DNA from 2 places in the Anaerostipes sp. AF04-45 genome. Region 1 is predicted to be linked to the other one. Evidence: predicted binding sites of a transcription regulator. Region 1 holds the regulator's gene; the other holds the start of a gene.
The links. The regulator NrdR, encoded in region 1, represses ribonucleotide reductase genes. The targets are predictions, from matches to a motif close to CACAANATNTTGTG.
Positions count from the first base shown of each region.

Region 2: the regulator NrdR is predicted to act here: its motif matches at 4,194-4,207, upstream of nrdD (anaerobic ribonucleoside-triphosphate reductase).

Region 1 covers NZ_QTXQ01000017.1:18,517-27,762, forward strand. Annotated here, with positions in the region: gene DWV34_RS16410 (RnfABCDGE type electron transport complex subunit D) at 1-831, shown strand, start outside; gene DWV34_RS16415 (RnfABCDGE type electron transport complex subunit G) at 824-1,435, shown strand; gene rsxE (electron transport complex subunit RsxE) at 1,437-2,138, shown strand; gene rsxA (electron transport complex subunit RsxA) at 2,151-2,726, shown strand; gene DWV34_RS16430 (RnfABCDGE type electron transport complex subunit B) at 2,740-3,534, shown strand; gene DWV34_RS16435 (YlmC/YmxH family sporulation protein) at 3,652-3,897, shown strand; gene nrdR (transcriptional regulator NrdR) at 4,004-4,453, shown strand; gene DWV34_RS16445 (YifB family Mg chelatase-like AAA ATPase) at 4,529-6,046, shown strand; gene dprA (DNA-processing protein DprA) at 6,039-7,118, shown strand; gene topA (type I DNA topoisomerase) at 7,134-9,227, shown strand; gene codY (GTP-sensing pleiotropic transcriptional regulator CodY) at 9,230-9,246, shown strand, end outside.
Region 2 covers NZ_QTXQ01000003.1:289,008-298,253, reverse strand. Annotated here, with positions in the region: gene ispE (4-(cytidine 5'-diphospho)-2-C-methyl-D-erythritol kinase) at 1-282, shown strand, start outside; gene DWV34_RS06455 (GntR family transcriptional regulator) at 299-979, shown strand; gene DWV34_RS06450 (spore germination protein) at 1,065-2,588, shown strand; gene DWV34_RS06445 (GerAB/ArcD/ProY family transporter) at 2,569-3,627, shown strand; gene DWV34_RS06440 (Ger(x)C family spore germination protein) at 3,608-4,141, shown strand; gene nrdD (anaerobic ribonucleoside-triphosphate reductase) at 4,349-6,469, shown strand; gene DWV34_RS06430 (hypothetical protein) at 6,484-6,876, shown strand; gene nrdG (anaerobic ribonucleoside-triphosphate reductase activating protein) at 6,888-7,379, shown strand; gene rpmG (50S ribosomal protein L33) at 7,476-7,640, shown strand; gene secE (preprotein translocase subunit SecE) at 7,668-7,865, shown strand; gene nusG (transcription termination/antitermination protein NusG) at 7,881-8,429, shown strand; gene rplK (50S ribosomal protein L11) at 8,507-8,932, shown strand; gene rplA (50S ribosomal protein L1) at 9,198-9,246, shown strand, end outside.

The DNA.
Region 1 (9,246 bases):
ATCTTCGGTGCATCTGCGGCTGTGACCATTGCGGTCTCCATTGTCACCTGTGTGGCTGCTGAGTATATATATCAGAAGTTAATGAAACAAAAAGTATCGGTAAGCGATCTGAGCGCGGCTGTGACCGGACTCCTGCTTGCACTGAACCTGCCGGCAGGTGTTCCTTTATGGATGCCGGTGCTGGGCGGCCTGTTTGCCATCATTGTCGTAAAACAGGTTTTCGGCGGCCTGGGACAGAATTTTATGAACCCGGCATTGGGAGCCCGCTGTTTTCTGATGATCTCTTTCGCGGCAAGAATGACAACATTTACATATGACGGTGTCACCACTGCGACTCCTCTTGCACTGCTGAAGGCGGGAAAGAGTGTAGACCTGGGAAGTGTCTTTACAGGATTCATCCCCGGAACGATCGGAGAGACATCCGCCGTCCTTCTCCTCCTGGGAGGAGCCTACCTGGTATTAAAGAAAGTGATCTCACCGCTGATCCCATGCATCTATGTGGCGACGGTGGCTGTCTTCGTACTGCTTTTTGGAGGACATGGCTTCGATCTCACCTACATGGCGTCTGAGATTTTTTCCGGCGGTTTGATGCTCGGTGCGATCTTCATGGCAACGGACTATGTAACTTCACCGATCACTTCCAGAGGAAAGATCATCTTCGGCGTCCTCTGCGGACTGCTGACCGGTATTTTCCGACTGTTCGGACCGATGGCAGAGGGAGTTTCTTACTCTATTATCATTGCGAACCTGGTTGTTCCTCTGATTGAAAAGATTACGGTTCCGACTCCGTTTGGAATTGTGAAGGCAAAAGGAGGCAAAGACAATGAATAAAAGTTTAGTAAATGACTGTATTAAATTATTTATCATCACTCTGGCTGCCGGACTGATCCTTGGATTCGTTTACAACGTGACCAAAGATCCGATTGCAAAGCAGGAAGAAAAGACAAAACAGGAAGCATACAAGGCTGTGTTCAAAGACGCAGACCGTTTTGAGGCAGTGAAACTTGATAAAAAAGAGATAAACAAAGCTTTAAAGGCAAAGAATCTGGGCCAGAATACGGTCAGTGAGATTGCCAAAGCAGTAGATAAGGACGGAAAAGGTCTTGGATATGTATTCTCCGTGACAAACCCTGACGGATACGGCGGAGATATCACTCTCTCTGTCGGCGTCAAAAATGACGGTACGGTCAACGGATATGAGACTCTGACGATCAATGAGACCGCGGGCCTTGGTATGAAGGCAAAAGAAGAGGAGTTCAAGAGCAACTTTAACAATAAAAAAGCAAAGCAGTTTGAAGTCGTAAAAGACGGTTCCGGCAAGAGCGACGACGCAAAGGTCGATGCCATCAGCGGCGCTACGATCACCAGCCGTGCGGTGACAAGCGGAGTCAACAGCTGTGTTGCTTTAATGGATACATTGAAAGGAGGTAATTGAGATGAAAAGTAATCCGATAGAACGTTTGATCAACGGTATTGTCAAAGAAAATCCTACTTTCGTCTTAATGCTCGGTATGTGTCCTACCCTCGCGGTAACCACATCCGCCATCAACGGGGCAGGAATGGGACTTTCCACTACGGCCGTTTTAATGTTTTCCAATCTGATCATTGGACTCATGAGAAATATTATACCTGACAGAGTCCGTATTCCGGGCTATATTGTCATTATTGCATCTCTCGTAACGGTAGTGCAGTTCCTTTTGCAGGGATATGTGCCGTCACTGAATGCAAGCCTTGGAATCTACATTCCTTTGATCGTAGTAAACTGTATTATCCTGGGACGCGCAGAATCCTTTGCATCTAAGAACGGGGCAGTGCTCTCTTTCTTCGACGGTGTCGGAATGGGCCTTGGATTTACTGTTGCACTGACTGTGATCGGAGCCTTCCGTGAACTCCTCGGTGCAGGTACGATCTTTGGCGCAAAGATCATGCCGGCTGCTTATGAGCCGATTACGATCTTTATCCTGGCTCCCGGAGCATTCTTTGTCCTGGCCTGCCTTGTTGCAGTTCAGAATAAGGTAAGAAACAAGAAACCGAAAAAAGCAGGAGAGTCTCAGGCTTCCGGATGCGGCGACTGTGCAAGCTGCGGAAACGGTGCCTGCGGAAGCCGGTTTTTTGATAACAGTGTGGACGACAAATAGGGGGGATGAACAATGTCAAATTTATTATTAGTCGCAATCGGTGCGGCATTAGTTAATAACGTAGTATTGAGCCAGTTCTTAGGCCTTTGTCCTTTCCTTGGTGTATCCAAGAAGGTAGAGACCGCCGGCGGAATGGGCGCTGCGGTTATTTTCGTCATCACGATCGCCTCAGCGGTTACCTATTTCGTTTATGCTGGCATACTCGTGCCGTTTCATCTGGAATATCTTCAGACGATAGCATTTATTCTTGTCATTGCGGCATTGGTGCAGTTCGTGGAAATGTTTTTAAAGAAATCTATGCCGGCTCTCTATGAGTCTTTAGGCGTATATCTTCCGCTGATCACTACCAACTGTGCGGTGCTCGGTGTTGCATTGAATAACGTTCAGTATGATTACAACTTTATTACCAGTGTAGTCAACGGATTTGGAGTGGCTGTCGGATTTACCATCGCCATCGTGATCTTGGCCGGTATCCGCGAGAAACTAGAATACAACAACATCCCGGAATCTTTCAAAGGAATGCCGATCACTCTTGTCACGGCAGGTCTGATGGCTATCGCTTTCTTTGGATTCTCAGGAATCATATAGGGAGGTAGCATAAATGGATATTACAGCAATTATTCTCGCGGCCGTCGTGGTCGGAGGAATTGGTTTGGTCATTGCTATTCTTTTAGGAATCGCTTCTGAGAAGTTTAAGGTTCCGGTCAATGAAAAAGAAGTAGCAGTCCGAGCAGAACTTCCCGGCAATAACTGCGGAGGATGCGGATACGCCGGATGTGACGGGCTTGCAAAAGCGATCGCAAACGGAGAAGCTGCGGTCAATGCCTGTCCGGTAGGCGGGCCTTCAGCGGCAGAAAAAATCGGTGCCATCATGGGTGTGGAAGCCGGTGATTTCGTAAAACAGGTGGCATTCGTAAAGTGTGCAGGAACCTGTGAGAAAGCATCAAATAAATACGAATATACAGGACAGATGAGCTGTGTGGAAGCGATGAATGTGCCCGGAGAAGGGCCGAAGGCCTGCTCTTTCGGATGTATGGGATTCGGAAGCTGCGCTCAGGTCTGCCCTGAGAATGCAATTTCCATCGTCAACGGGATTGCCTATGTTGACAAAGAAGCGTGCATCGGCTGCGGAAAATGTACCGATATCTGCCCGAAGGGACTCATTGAACTGGTTCCTTATGACAAGAAACATTTAGTACAGTGTAATTCTAAAGACAAGGGAAAAGACGTCATGTCTGTGTGCAAAGCCGGATGCATCGGCTGCGGACTTTGTGCGAAGGAATGTAAGCTTGGAGCGATTACGGTAGAAAATAATATTGCTCATATTGATTATGAGAAATGTGTCAACTGCGGACTCTGTGCCAAAAAGTGTCCGAAAAAAATCATTACGGTATAATAAAGTGAATGATAGAAAGATCATTAGGCTGTATCTGACTGGAGGATACAGCCTTTTTGTCACACTTTATTTCCTGGTGCATACACTATTATAACTATTTTTCTGGGGTGGCGTTTCATGAAGTTTTTAGAGTTAAGGGAAAAGGATGTGATCAACTGCCGGACCGGAGATAAACTGGGATGTGTCATCGATCTGGAGTTTGACCCGGCGTCAGGTCAGATTTTATGCCTGATCGTTCCAAAAGCGACAAAGATCCTGTGCTTTACAAAAGGTGAGTTTTATTATATTCCATATAAGAAGATCATTCGAATCGGCTGTGACACTGTATTGGTGGATATTAATGAAAAAGAATGTTTGAAGTGATCTGGAAAAAATGATATACTTCCTTTAACGAATGGAAAATCTTGAGGCAGACATGATCTGCCTCTCAAAAGAGTACAAAGAAAAGCATAGCCCGGGAGGTAGAAAAATGAGGTGCCCTTATTGCGGAAGTGAAAATTCCAGAGTCATTGATTCCAGACATTCGGAAGACAATAACTCCATAAGGAGAAGAAGACAGTGTGACGACTGCAGCAAGCGTTTCACGACCTATGAAAAGATCGAGACAGAACCGCTGTCTGTGATCAAAAAGGACAAGACCAGACAGATGTATGACCGCTCCAAGATCAAGGCGGGTATCGTACAGTCCTGCCACAAACTGCCTATATCCATGGGACAGATCGATCAGATCGTAGATGAGATCGAGACAAAGATCTATAATCTCGGACAGCGCGAGGTGGAGAGTTCCCTGATCGGAGAGATCGTCATGGACAAGCTGAAGGAACTGAATGAGGTGGCATATGTAAGATTTGCCGCTATATACAGAGAGTTCAAAGATGTGAACACCTTTATGAGTGAACTAAAAAAATTGCTGAAATAGTTGTAAAAATTTAGAAAATATGATAAGATACAGTATATTGTTAGCTGAGAGGCTTCCGGGAAAGAAGGAGGCTTTATGTTTTGTTCGATGCTAAGCGGCATTGTCTCAGGCGCCGCAGGCTGTATCATTCAGGTCGAAGCGGAATTAAGAAGCGGTCTCCCATACTTTACTATGGTAGGCCGCCTTTCTAATGAAGCAAAAGAATCCAGGCACAGGGTGGAATCCGCGCTGCGGGCTCTGGGCTGTCCGCTCCCTCCGATGAAAGTTACCGTTAATCTATCTCCTGCCGATATCAGAAAGACAGGAACTGCATTTGATCTTCCCATCGCAGCGGCCGTTATGGCCGGTCTCAACTATATTCCATTTACTAAAGAACCGCCTATCTGCCTCCTGGGAGAGCTGGGACTGGACGGCAGTGTCCATGGGATCAGACAGTGCCTGCCCATCATCATGGAAGGAAAAAAGCAGGGCATCCGGCGGTTTATGGTTCCCTATGATGATATGGAATCTCTTGTATATATGAAAGATGTGGAATTGGTTCCGGTAAAACATCTCTCCGATGCTGTGGACTATTTCAGAAACGGGTGTGTGCTTCCATACCATTTTCAGAAAAAAAGGATAATTCTAAACAGCCAGTGTCTTGATTTTTCGGAAATAAAAGGGCAGCCTCTCTTAAAAAGAGCTCTGGAGATCGCCGTGACCGGGAGACATCACATTCTTCTGATCGGAGCTCCGGGATGCGGCAAAACTATGGCCCTGGAACGGATTCCTTCTATTATGAATAGTTTATCTGAGGACGAATACCTGGAGGTGCAGGCTCTCTATCAGGCGGCAGGAATCCACAGGGATGCAGGGGATTTTTGCCCGCCTTTCCGAAAACCCCATTCTTCCATATCCAGAGGAGCGCTGATCGGTGGGGGAGCGGTTCCAAAAGTCGGAGAGATCACACTTGCCCACAAAGGTGTGCTGTTTTTGGATGAACTGGCACAGTTTGACGCCAAATGCATTGAAGCACTGAGACAGCCACTGGAAGATAAGCAGATTATTTTAAACAGGCTTGGGAGAGACTATACCATGCCTGCGGACTTTTTACTTGCAGCGGCCATGAACCCGTGTCCATGCGGCAACAGCTTCACTCCGGAGGCATGCCGGTGCAGCGCGGGTCAAAAGCGGTCCTATTATCACAGACTTTCCGGTCCCGTACTGGACCGTTTTGACCTGATCCTTACAGTTGGACAGGAGGCAAAGAAAATGGACGCTGAGACGGAAACTTCGGCTGTTATCCGCAGCAGGGTCTTAGAGCATATCAGGGAGGAACAGAGAGAACTCTCGGATACTCCGTATTCTTATTTTAGTCAGATACAGGGAGAGGATATAGAAAAAATTTGTCCTCTGAATAAAGAAAGCCAAAAAATTTTGAAAGAAGAACAAAAGAAACATCATATTTCAATGCGGGGTATTCATAAGATTGTGAGGACAGCAAAAACGATTGCCGGAATGGAGCAGCAAAGCGGGATAGGAGAGGGACATCTTATAGAGGCACTGTCTCTGCGCAATATGGAGTTTTTATCGGAGGCTGTGGGGTATGAATGAAAAGCTTTCGTGGTTTTGGTTTACGTCGCTTCTTGAGATAAACCGGAAGACGCAGGGTAAGATTCTTTCTGCCGTTCTTCACCCGGAAGAACTCAGGAAACTTAATGAAGAGACTGCAAAATCATTTCTTAATAAAAGACAGTACCGGCTTTTTCTTGAGACAAGAGATGAATCTTATATCTGTAAGAAGTACGAGGAGTTAAAAAAGCAGAAAACAGACTATATTATATGGAAAGAACCCGATTATCCGCAGCGGCTTAAACAGATTTATGACTATCCGTTCGGGATTTTTAGAAAAGGCAGGCCGAGAGAATCAAGGCTGGTCATCGCAATGGTAGGGGCCAGATCCTGTACTTTATATGGAAGAGAGATGGCAGGATATTTTGCGAAGGAGCTGTCCGGGAGAGGTGTTCTGATCGTCAGCGGCATGGCCAGGGGAATCGACGGAGCTTCTCACAGGGGAGCCCTGGATGCAGGCGCGCCGACGGCAGGTGTTTTGGGATGCGGGATTGACCGGATCTATCCGAAAGTTCATCAAAAACTCTTCGCCGATGTGGAGAAACAGGGGGTGATCTATTCTGAGTATGGTCCCGGTGTAGAGCCGTTTTCTTTTCTCTTTCCGCAGAGGAACAGGATCATCAGCGGACTTTCCGACGGAATCTTTGTAGTAGAGGCCAGAGAGAAAAGCGGATCTCTGATCACAGCGGACTGCGGATTGGAACAAAATAAAGAAATTTTTGCACTTCCGGGCAATGTGACGAGTGATGTATCAAGGGGCTGCCACCGCCTGATCCAGCAAGGCGCCAAGCTGGTTTCCGGTCCCGAAGATATCTTAAATGAATTTCCAAAATTCAGAGTATTTTCACATAATGTCTGTCAATTTGATAAAAATTCACTTGCTAGAGGTGAAAAAATGGTGTATGATGTTTTGAGTTTGGAACCCAAATGCCTGGAACAGATAGCTTCGGAGGCAAGACTGCCGGTCACAGAGACTGTGACATCCTTATACTATTTAAAGAGGCAGGGGTTGGCAGAGGAAATACTGAAAAATTATTACATAATAAAAATATAATTAAGAGGTGCAAAAATGCCAAAATACTTAGTAATTGTAGAATCACCAGCGAAAGCAAAGACGATCAATAAATTTTTAGGGAAAAATTATACAGTCATTGCATCCAACGGTCATGTGAGGGATCTCCCCAAGAGTACGATGGGAATCGACCTGGAACATAATTTTGAACCAAAATATATTACGATCCGGGGCAAGGGAGAAGTATTGGCGGCACTGAGAAAAGAAGTGAAGAAGGCCGATAAAGTTTATCTCGCGACTGACCCTGACCGGGAGGGGGAAGCAATTTCATGGCATCTTTATTATGCGCTGAAACTGGAGAACAAAAAATGCAGCCGTATCACATTCAATGAGATCACCAAGAATGCAGTCAAGGAATCCTTAAAGCATGCGAGAGAGATTGACATGGACCTGGTGGATGCCCAGCAGGCGAGGCGTGTCCTGGACCGGATTGTGGGGTATAAGATCAGTCCTCTTTTATGGGCAAAGATCAAGAGGGGATTGAGCGCAGGACGGGTACAGTCTGTGGCTCTTCGCCTGATCTGTGACCGGGAAGAAGAGATCAGCGCTTTCATACCGGAAGAATACTGGTCACTGGATGCTTTCCTGAATGTGAAAGGGAGCAAAAAGCCTCTGGAGGCCAAGTTTGCCGGTGACAAAGACGGGAAAATCGAGATTAAGAATGAAGAACAGCTGAACAAGATCCTTGCGGAATTGGAAGGAGCCGAGTTTCATGTTGACAGCGTAAAGACAGGGGAGCGTATCAAGAAAGCACCGCTTCCGTTTACGACCAGCACGATGCAGCAGGATGCATCCAGCAAACTGAATTTTCCGACAGCAAAGACCATGAGGATTGCCCAGCAGCTGTATGAAGGTGTGGACATTAAAGGGAAAGGCACCGTGGGATTGATTACTTATCTTCGTACAGACTCCACAAGGATTTCGGAAGAGGCAGATAAAAATGCCAGAGAGTTTATCTCCGAAACTTATGGAAGTGATTTTGTCGGAAACGGACAAGTTTCAAAAAAGGACGGCAAAAATGTACAGGATGCCCATGAAGCGATTCGTCCAACTTACATCGAAAATACTCCGGCGAGCCTGAAAGAACAGCTTTCCAGAGACCAGTTCAGGCTTTATCAGCTGATCTGGAACCGGTTTATGGCGAGCCGCATGAGTGCAGCCAAGTATGAGACCACATCCGTAAAGATCGATGCCAACGGATACCGTTTCAATGCCTCCGCATCCAAGATCGTTTTTGACGGATTTTTGACTGTGTACAACATCGACAATGAGAAATCAAAAGGAAATGTCATACTGAAAAGTATTGATACTTCCACGGAACTGAAGTTAAAAGAGTTTGACCATAAACAACATTTTACACAGCCGCCGGCCCACTACACGGAAGCAACCCTTGTCCGCACCCTGGAAGAACAGGGTATCGGACGGCCGAGTACGTATGCTCCTACCATATCGACGATCATTGCCAGAAGGTATGTGGTTAAGGAAAAGAAGAATCTGTATATGACGGAGCTTGGAGAAGCGGTCAATACCATGATGAAAAAGGCATTCCCGTCTATTGTGGATGTGCATTTTACCGCCACGATGGAGGCACTTTTAGATATGGTGGAGGAAGGCAAGGTCCACTGGAAATCAGTGGTGGAAAACTTCTATCCGGATCTGAAAGAAGCCGTGGAGGCCGCAGAAAAAGAGCTGGAGCAGGTGACCATCGAGGATGAAGTGACCGATGTAGTCTGTGACCAGTGCGGACGCAACATGGTTGTGAAATACGGGCCGTATGGGAAATTCCTGGCCTGTCCGGGATTCCCTGACTGCCGAAACACAAAGCCTCATTTTGAAAAGATTGGAGTTCCATGTCCGCTGTGCGGAAAGGAAGTCGTCCTGAAAAAAACCAAGAAGGGCCGGAAATACTACGGATGTGAGGATAACCCGGAATGCGAATTTATGTCATGGCAGAAGCCTTCTACCGTCAAGTGTGAGCGCTGCGGAAAGTATATGGTGGAAAAAGGAAAGAAACTGGTTTGTTCAGACGAACACTGCGGATATGTATGTGATCTGCCGAAAGAGGAAGAAGTTACGAAAAATAAGGAGTAGCTATGAGTGTACAATTATT
Region 2 (9,246 bases), on a different contig from region 1:
GGAATGATATCTGCCATTGAAAATCAGGATTTGAAGGGGATCACGGGGAGGATGGAAAATGTTCTGGAGACAGTCACCATACCAAGATACCCTGTGATCCATGAGATCAAAGAGTTCCTGCTGAAACAGGGCGCCGAGAGTGCACTCATGAGCGGGAGCGGACCGACGGTATTTGGAATATTTGCTTCAGAGGAAAAGGCGCAGAGAGCCCTTTCCAATCTAAGATCTTTTGAAGATGTGAAGCAGGCCTATGTGGTAGCGCCGGTCAATAGAGAATCATAATTGGAGGGAACGAAAGATGAGCAGTGATAAATTAAAAGTGAACGTCAATGAATATCTGCCGCTGAGGGATGTGGTGTTTAATACACTCAGACAGGCAATCATTACCGGAGAGTTTGTACCCGGAGAGCGTTTGATGGAGATTGCCCTGGCAAACCGTCTCGGAGTCAGCCGTACCCCGGTCAGGGAAGCCATAAGGAAGCTGGAGCTTGAGGGTCTGGTCGTCATGATTCCGAGAAAGGGCGCGGAAGTAGCCCGCATCACGGAAAAAGATTTAAGAGATGTCCTGGAAGTGAGAAGCTCTCTCGAAGAACTGGCGGCAGGACTTGCCACGGAGCGCCTGGATGATGGTTCCAGAGAGAAGATTCAGGAAGCCCTGGACAATTTCCGTGAGGCGATCCAGACGGATGATAATCCTAAGATCGCAGACTGTGATGTGGAATTTCATGATGCCGTCTTTGAGGCGACTCAAAATAAGCGGCTGATCCAGATCATCAATAATCTGAGAGAACAGATTTACCGCTACCGTCTGGAATATGTCAAGGATACGGCATATCATGCGGTTCTTCTCAAAGAACACGAGGAACTGGTGGAAGCCATGTTCGCAGGCAACAAAGAGAGAGCGAAAGAGATCATGAAACGTCATATCGACAATCAGGAAGAGACGGTAATCAAAAAGATCCAGGAAGAAGAAAAATAGGTCCGTGGACTTTCAGACAGAACTCTGTGCGTGCGCATAGAGTTCTTTTTTTTGCTCATACTACTTTCAAAGGTGGTGTGAAAAAATGGATCGATTTCATGATAAAAATCACAAAATGAAAGGTAAAATATCAAAGGATCTGGAGCAGAATATTGCATATCTCGAAGCGGTATTTTCAGACTGCAATGATATTGTAAAAAAGAAGTTTTACGTTGGGAAGAAAAAAAACACAGGAATGTATGTGATCTACACGGACGGTCTTGCCAAAGCTGACATGATCCAGGAAAATGTATTGGAACCTCTCCTCACAGACCCTCTTCACCCTCTGAAAGAGTCTGTGACCTCCTGGGTCATTGAGAGTGCAGACCGGAAGATGGTCACGACCATGGATGAAGTTGTCACGGCCGTTTTATCAGGAGATACGGTACTGTTTTTTGACGGGCTTGATCAGGGAATTTTTATATCCAGCAAGTTTTTCCCTACCAGAGGAGTGCAGGAAGCTGACAGGGAAGTAGCCATGATCGGTCCGAAGGACAGTTTTAATGAAAGCCTCAGGACCAACACGGCTCTGATCCGAAGGCGGGTCAGGGATACGAGAATGAAGGTTGTCCAGCTCAGGATCGGAACAAGGAGCAAAACAGATGTAGCGCTTATGTATATTGAAGATCTGGCCAAAGATGAGGTAGTAAAAGAAATAAAAAAACAGTTGGATGAACTGAATATTGACGGAATTTTTGACAGCGGAATGCTGGAACAGCTCATGGAGCAGGACAGCAAATCTCCGTTTCCCCAGTATCAGCTGACTCAGAGACCGGACAAAGCGGCAAGCGGACTCATGGAGGGAAGAATTGTGCTCGTGGTGGATAATTCTCCGGAGGTCATTGTGCTGCCGGTGACACTGAACATTTTCTTTCAGGCCAGTGATGATTACTATAACCGGTGGGAAGTTGCCACATTTGCCAGAATCCTTCGATACATTTCTTCTTTTATTGCCATTGGGCTGCCGGGATTTTATATTGCCATTGCAAATTATCATCCCGAGATTCTTCCCACACCATTTATGCTGTCCATTGTGTCAGCCAGGGAGGGAGTGCCTTTCCCTGTGGTTGTGGAAGTACTGCTTTTGGAACTTGCGTTTGAACTTTTAAGGGAAGCGGGTATCCGTCTGCCTGGACAGCTGGGCGGCACCATAGGAATTGTAGGAGGTCTGATCGTAGGACAGGCGGCGGTTGACGCTAATATTGTCAGCACAATCGTGGTAATTGTTGTAGCCTTTACAGCCATCGCGTCGTTTTCTATACCAAATGAGAGCTTTTCAGGGGTGTTCCGGCTATTGAGATTTTCTATTATGCTTGTCTGTGCGATATGGGGGCTTTATGGATTCTTTCTCGGATTCCTTGCGATTGCGATCCATTTAATGAAGCTTCAGAGCTATGGGATCCCGTATCTGTTTCCGACCGTATCAGCCACGGTGGAAGAGACGGACCCCTGGGAGGACTATATGGTGCGGATGCCTATCAGGCGTATGATCTTCAGGCCATGGTTTACGAAGGACGGGGCGAAAAAACGTCAGGGAAGGAGGAAACATCATGTGGACGGCGAATCTTGAAATTTCTAAAAAGCAGGGAAGCAGGATCTTTCTTCTGGAAACCTTCTGCGGAGTGGGCATGTTCCTTCCCCAGGCAGCTGCCCTGAAATCTGGTGAAACAGGGCTTTATACGGTACTCCTTGGAGCCATTGCCGCAGTCTGCTATCCATGGCTTGTACAAAAAGCAGAAGGCAGTCTGACTATGGAAGAAGTATTAAAAAAACACCGGGTGATTTCCTTTCTCTATTATGTGAGATTTTTTATAAACGCTGCATTTTTTTATGCATACATGCTGCTCTTGGCCAGAGTGTTCCTGCTTCCGTATATGAATATTTACTGGATCGGGCTGCCGGTTATTTTTCTGGCTTTCCGGATGAACGGAGAGGGGCTGGACGACAGGGCAAGAGTCATGGAAGGGCTGTTCTGGTTTATTCTGATCCCATTTATTTTTATCCTTCTTCTCAGCATGACGGAGTTTTCTGTGAAACCCTTTCTGATCCGGCAGTTTGAACCGAAGAACCTGGCGGTGGGCGGATTGTATGTGCTCGCACTGTTTCATCCTATGGAACTGGTGTGGTTTTATCAGGGGCATATGAAGGAAAAGGGAATGAATAAAAAGACACTGCTCGGAATCATAATTTTATCGGCGGGAGTGTTTGCCGCCACGGCGGGAAGCCTGGGGCTTCAGATGATCAGGAGGGACCCGTTTCCGGTGATCTCCATGGCACAGAATGTAGCAATGCCAGGGGGGATCATGGCAAGGCTGGACATTTTTCTGATCGCATTCTGGATTGTTGGAGTTTTTTGTGTGCTGAGCGGATACCTGTTCTATGGAAACTGGAGTTTTGAAAACACATTTGCGGGAAAAAAGAAATGGGGCAGATGGATTTCCTACGGCGGACTGTTTTTAATCACCGGATTTCTGATCCCCATGGTCCGTCTTTGGGAAAATTATATTTCTGTGTTCCTTTTTGCTAATCTATTGCTGGGAATTTTAATTCCGGCAGTTTTGTTTTGGCTGGAACGGAGAGGAGGCACTCATGAAAAAGATCATCATTAGCCTTTTGATGGCCGCAGTCACTGCAGCGGCACTTACGGGCTGCAAAGAAGCCGGGGACATCGAGGACAGCAGTTATGTTTTGGCAATGGGCATTGAAAAGACAGAGAACGGGTATCTGATCGATTATTCCTGTGCAGATTTTTCCAAGGCTCAGGACAATCAGGGAACGAAAGTGCCGTCCAAGTCTGTGGTTTACTCAGGCAGGTCTTTTAATGAGACAAATCAAAGTTTTGAGCAAACTCAGCCGAAAAAATTAAACTTCGGGCATTTAAAGGTGATCGTATTTACCAACGGACAGATTGATGATACTATGATAGAGGAGCTTTTAGATCATTCAGAAATCGCAAAATCCGTGCTGATTCTTAAAAGTAAAAAACAGTTAAAAGAGCTTTTTTCGATCGAGAAAGATCTGCCTGTCTCATTTGGTGAATACATGGTCAAAGGCATTGAAAGTTCCCCAAAAGTGAAAAAGCCCAAGGATCTGAGCCTTGGCAGGATTTACGGCAGAAAGTGACAGAAATCAGTCTTGACTTGGATCGGATGAGATGGTAAGATGGATACATTCACACAAGATATAGTAGAATAATAGATCATATTAAACAATATATAGTAATTTGATTAAGAAAATAGCGAAGAGTCCCCTGCCTGCGGTGTCTCCTGCTTTCAGCGGGATATGCCGCAGGCAGGACGATGCTCTGGGAACAGTCAGGGAGGAGAGAGTATGATACGGGTAGTAAAGAAAGATGGAACAAAAGAAGATTTTAATATTCAGAAGGTGGTGACGGCAGTAAATAAATCCGCCTACCGTGCCCTTGTGAAATTTACGGAAGATGAGCTTGATGAGATCTGCCGGTTTGTCAATGGGAGAGTGGACGAGCTTAATAAGTCAGAAGTACATATTACGGAGATGCACAATGTAGTGGAAGGGGCTCTGGAGAGGGTAAATCCCGGCGTGGCCAAAAGCTACCGGGACTACCGGAACTATAAACAGGATTTTGTGGAAATGCTGGATGATGTGTATAAGAAAAGCCAGTCCATCATGTACATAGGAGACAAAGAGAACAGCAATACAGACAGTGCCCTTGTGTCTACAAAGCGGAGCCTGATCTTTAATGAGCTGAACAAGTCTCTGTATCAGAAGTTCTTTTTAACGACCGAAGAGATCCAGGCCTGCCGGGACGGTTATATTTATATCCATGATATGTCGGCCAGAAGAGATACGATGAACTGCTGTCTGTTCGATGTGGAGGCCGTGTTAAAAGGCGGATTTGAGATGGGGAATCTCTGGTACAATGAACCAAAGACGCTGGATGTAGCCTTTGACGTCATAGGAGATATCGTACTGAGCGCTGCGAGCCAGCAGTACGGCGGGTTTACGGTGCCAAATATTGAACTGATTCTGGAACCTTATGCGGAGAAGTCTTATGAAAAAGGCATTGAAAAGTATGAAGCCCTCGGCCTTTCCAGAGAGCGGGCGGAAGCTGAGTCATTGAAAGATGTCCAGAAAGAGTTCTGTCAGGGATTCCAGGGGCTTGAATATAAGTTTAACAGTGTTTCTTCCAGCCGCGGAGACTATCCTTTTATCACAGTGACCGCGGGAACCGGCACAGGCCGGTTTGCAAAGATGGCAGCGATCACGATGCTGGATGTCAGGAGGAGAGGACAGGGAAAAGAAGGACATAAGAAACCGGTGCTGTTTCCAAAGATCGTATTTCTTTATGATGAAAATCTTCATGGACCGGGCGGAGAACTGGAGGATGTGTTTGAAGCTGGAATCCGCTGTTCCAGCAAGACGATGTATCCTGACTGGCTGAGCCTCACAGGGGATGGATATGTCCCTGACATGTATAAAAGATATGGAAAGATCGTAAGCCCGATGGGCTGCCGTGCCTTTTTATCCCCCTGGTATGAAAAGGGAGGGGCAGAGCCTCTGGACGAGCAGGACGAGCCGGTCTTTGTGGGCCGCTTTAACATCGGGGCGGTAAGTCTGCATCTGCCGATGATCTATGCAAAGGCAAAACAGGAAAGCCGTGACTTCTATGAAGTGCTGGACTATTACCTGAATCTGATCAGAGAGCTTCACAGAAGGACCTACGATTATTTGGGTGAGATGAAAGCATCCACAAATCCTTTGGCATACTGTGAGGGAGGTTTTCTGGGAGGGCATTTGGGCCTTCACGACAAGATCAAGCCTTTGCTTGCGTCTGCCACAGCTTCTTTCGGCATCACGGCGCTCAATGAACTTCAGCAGCTGCACAACAAAAAGTCCATTGCCCAGGACGGCGCATTTGCATTGGAGGTCCTTGAATATATTAACAGCCAGGTAACGAAGTTTAAGAAAGAAGACGGACATTTGTATGCGATTTATGGAACACCGGCAGAAAACCTCTGCGGACTTCAGGTGAAACAGTTCAGAAAGAAGTACGGTGTGATCGAGAATGTCTCTGACCGGGAATATGTGAGCAATTCTTTCCACTGCCATGTTTCTGAAGACCTGACACCGATCGAGAAACAGAACTTAGAAGGACGTTTCTGGGAAAAATGCAACGGCGGAAAGATCCAGTATGTGAAGTATCCGATCAGCTACAATAAAGACGCTATACGGACACTGGTAAGGCGTGCCATGGACCTTGGCTACTATGAAGGGGTGAATTTATCCCTGTCATACTGTGACGACTGCGGGCATGAGGAGCTGGAGATGGACGTGTGTCCGGTCTGCGGAAGCAGCAATCTGACGAAGATCGACCGAATGAACGGCTATCTGTCTTATTCCAGAGTCAAGGGAGACACGAGACTCAATGACGCAAAGATGGCGGAGATTGCCGACCGCAAGTCGATGTAGAAAGGATTGATATTATGGTTTATATTGGTGCAGTACTTTGTATTGTTGGTTTGGGAATTTTAATTCAGCCTGTAGTAAAACAATTTTTGAAGATACGCCGGTATTCTCCGAAAGTGCATGCAGTTTGCACCGGACAGAAACCATATATCAATTATCTGAACTTAAAAATGAAAAATCCTGTTTTTACTTATACATATAAAGGCGTTGAGTACAGTTCGGTTCTCAGGCTGTATAAATACAGGGAAAAAGAAGAATATGCAGAAGGCCGGGAGACCGAAGTACTCCTGGACCCTTCAGATCCAAAGGAGATTTTTATACCGCAGCCATTTGTGTCTTTACTTGGGACAGAGCGTCTTCTGCCGTTTCTTGTCTTTGCAGCGGCGGGACTGTGGATGATATTAGCGTAGAGGTGGGAAGTATGAGGTATCACAACATTACAAAGGACGATATGCTGAATGGGGACGGATTAAGAGTTGTCTTATGGCTGTCAGGATGTACCCATCAGTGCAGAAACTGCCACAATCCGGTTACCTGGGATATCCATGGCGGACTGGAGTTTGACAGGGAAGCAAAAGAAGAACTGTTTAAGGAGCTCGGCAAAAATTATATCAGTGGTCTGACGTTAAGCGGAGGAGACCCTCTGCACCCTGAGAACCGGGAGCCGGTGGGACAGCTGGTAAAAGAGGTCAGAGAAAAGTTTCCGGAAAAGACCATATGGATGTATACCGGTTTTCTGTGGGATGAAGTCTGTACTCTGGATGCCGTAAAAAATACCGATGTTCTGGTAGACGGTCGTTTTGAGGAGGATTTAAAGGACACCGCTCTCAAATGGAGAGGCAGTTCCAACCAGCAGGTGATCGATGTGAAAAGGTCGCTGGATCAGATGAAAAAAGTACTGTACATAAGATAAAACAAGGCTTGACGGCCTGCCTCTTCCGTGATACAATGTGTAAGCTAGACTTTAGCGTTGGAAGAGGTCTTTTTTTTATGCCTTATTTTAAAAACAATGGAGGTGGAAGTTGTGCGCACAAAAATCACATTAGAATGTACAGAATGTAAGCAGCGTAATTACGATATGATGAAGGATAAGAAAACACATCCGGAACGTATGGAAACAAAAAAATACTGCAAGTTCTGTAAAAGACACACATTACACAAAGAAACTAAGTAATGCACGTTTATTTAAGGAAGTGAGAACATGAAGAATACCAGCAAATCAAGCAAAACCAGCTGGTTCAAAGAATTGAAATCAGAATTCGGAAGAATCATCTGGCCTTCTAAAGAACGCATTGCCAAAGAAACGGGCGTTGTGGTCGTGTGTGCTATTATCATTGGTATTATTATTGCTGTTCTGGATTTGGGACTTCAATATGGAATCAAGATGTTAGTAGGGTAAAGGTAAGGAGAGCATATGACAGAAACAAATTGGTATGTAGTTCATACCTATTCCGGATATGAGAATAAAGTAAAAGCAAATATCGAAAAGACGATCGAGAACCGCAAGCTTCAAGATCAGATTTTAGAAGTCCGGGTACCGCTTCAGGATGTAACGGAACTGAAGAATGGTGTAAAAAAACAGGTTTCCAAGAAGATGTTCCCAGGATACGTGCTGATCCACATGGTGATGAACGACGACACATGGTATGTTGTCAGAAACACCAGAGGTGTGACAGGATTCGTAGGCCCTGGTTCCAAACCGGTCCCATTGACACCGGCTGAGATGAAGCCATTGGGAATCAGCGTGGGCGGTACAAATGAAGAAACGCCTAAGAAGGAAAAAATTGATATTGATGTTGAAGTAGGTGATATCATTGTTGTTACTTCCGGTGCTTGGGAAGGTACGACAAGTGCAGTTACCGTAGTAAATGAGCACAAACAGACAGTGACCATCGAGGTGGAGATGTTTGGACGTGCTACATCAGTAGAAATTGATTTCTTAGATATCAAAAAAGCAGAGTAAATGACAAAACCTCTGCACGTAACAAGGTGGGAGGGATATCTCCCGTAATTACCACAATCATCAGGAGGTTAACGATTATGGCAAAGAAAGTAGAAGGATATATTAAACTTCAGATTCCGGCAGGAAAGGCAACACCAGCACCGCCGGTAGGACCTGCACTTGGTCAGCACGGTGTAAATATCGTACAGTTTACAAAGGAATTTAATGCAAAGACTGCAGATCAGGGAGACCTGCTCATTCCTGTTGTAATCACAGTATACCAGGACAGAAGTTTCAGCTTTGTGACAAAGACTCCTCCGGCAGCAGTTTTATTAAAGAAAGCCTGCAAGATCCAGTCAGGATCCGGAGAGCCGAACAGAAAGAAAGTCGCAACAGTATCCAAAGCAGATTTACAGCAGATTGCTGAGACAAAGATGAAAGACTTAAACGCTGCATCAATCGAAGCTGCAATGAGCATGATTGCAGGAACAGCAAGAAGCATGGGAATCGAAGTGGAGGAATAGAGCACTTAGCGAGTGGGAGTGGAACGAGCACGAGGTTAGTGCGAATTCCGTTCGAAGGAACTTAATGAGCGGGAGCCGACAGGCGAACTGCGAATTTAGTGAATCGAACTTCCTTAGCTCGATTTGAATTTAGTGTGAAAGCCGTTACCGAGACTCAGTGAAGGCGAGTCGAAGACGAAGCCTGAACGCTTAGTCGAGTGTAACTTCCTTAAATTTAGAAAGTGGGAGGGTTGCTCCCGATATGACCACAGGAGGTATTTTTAGAATGAAAAAAGGTAAAAGATATGCAGAGGCTGCCAAATTAGTTGACAGAA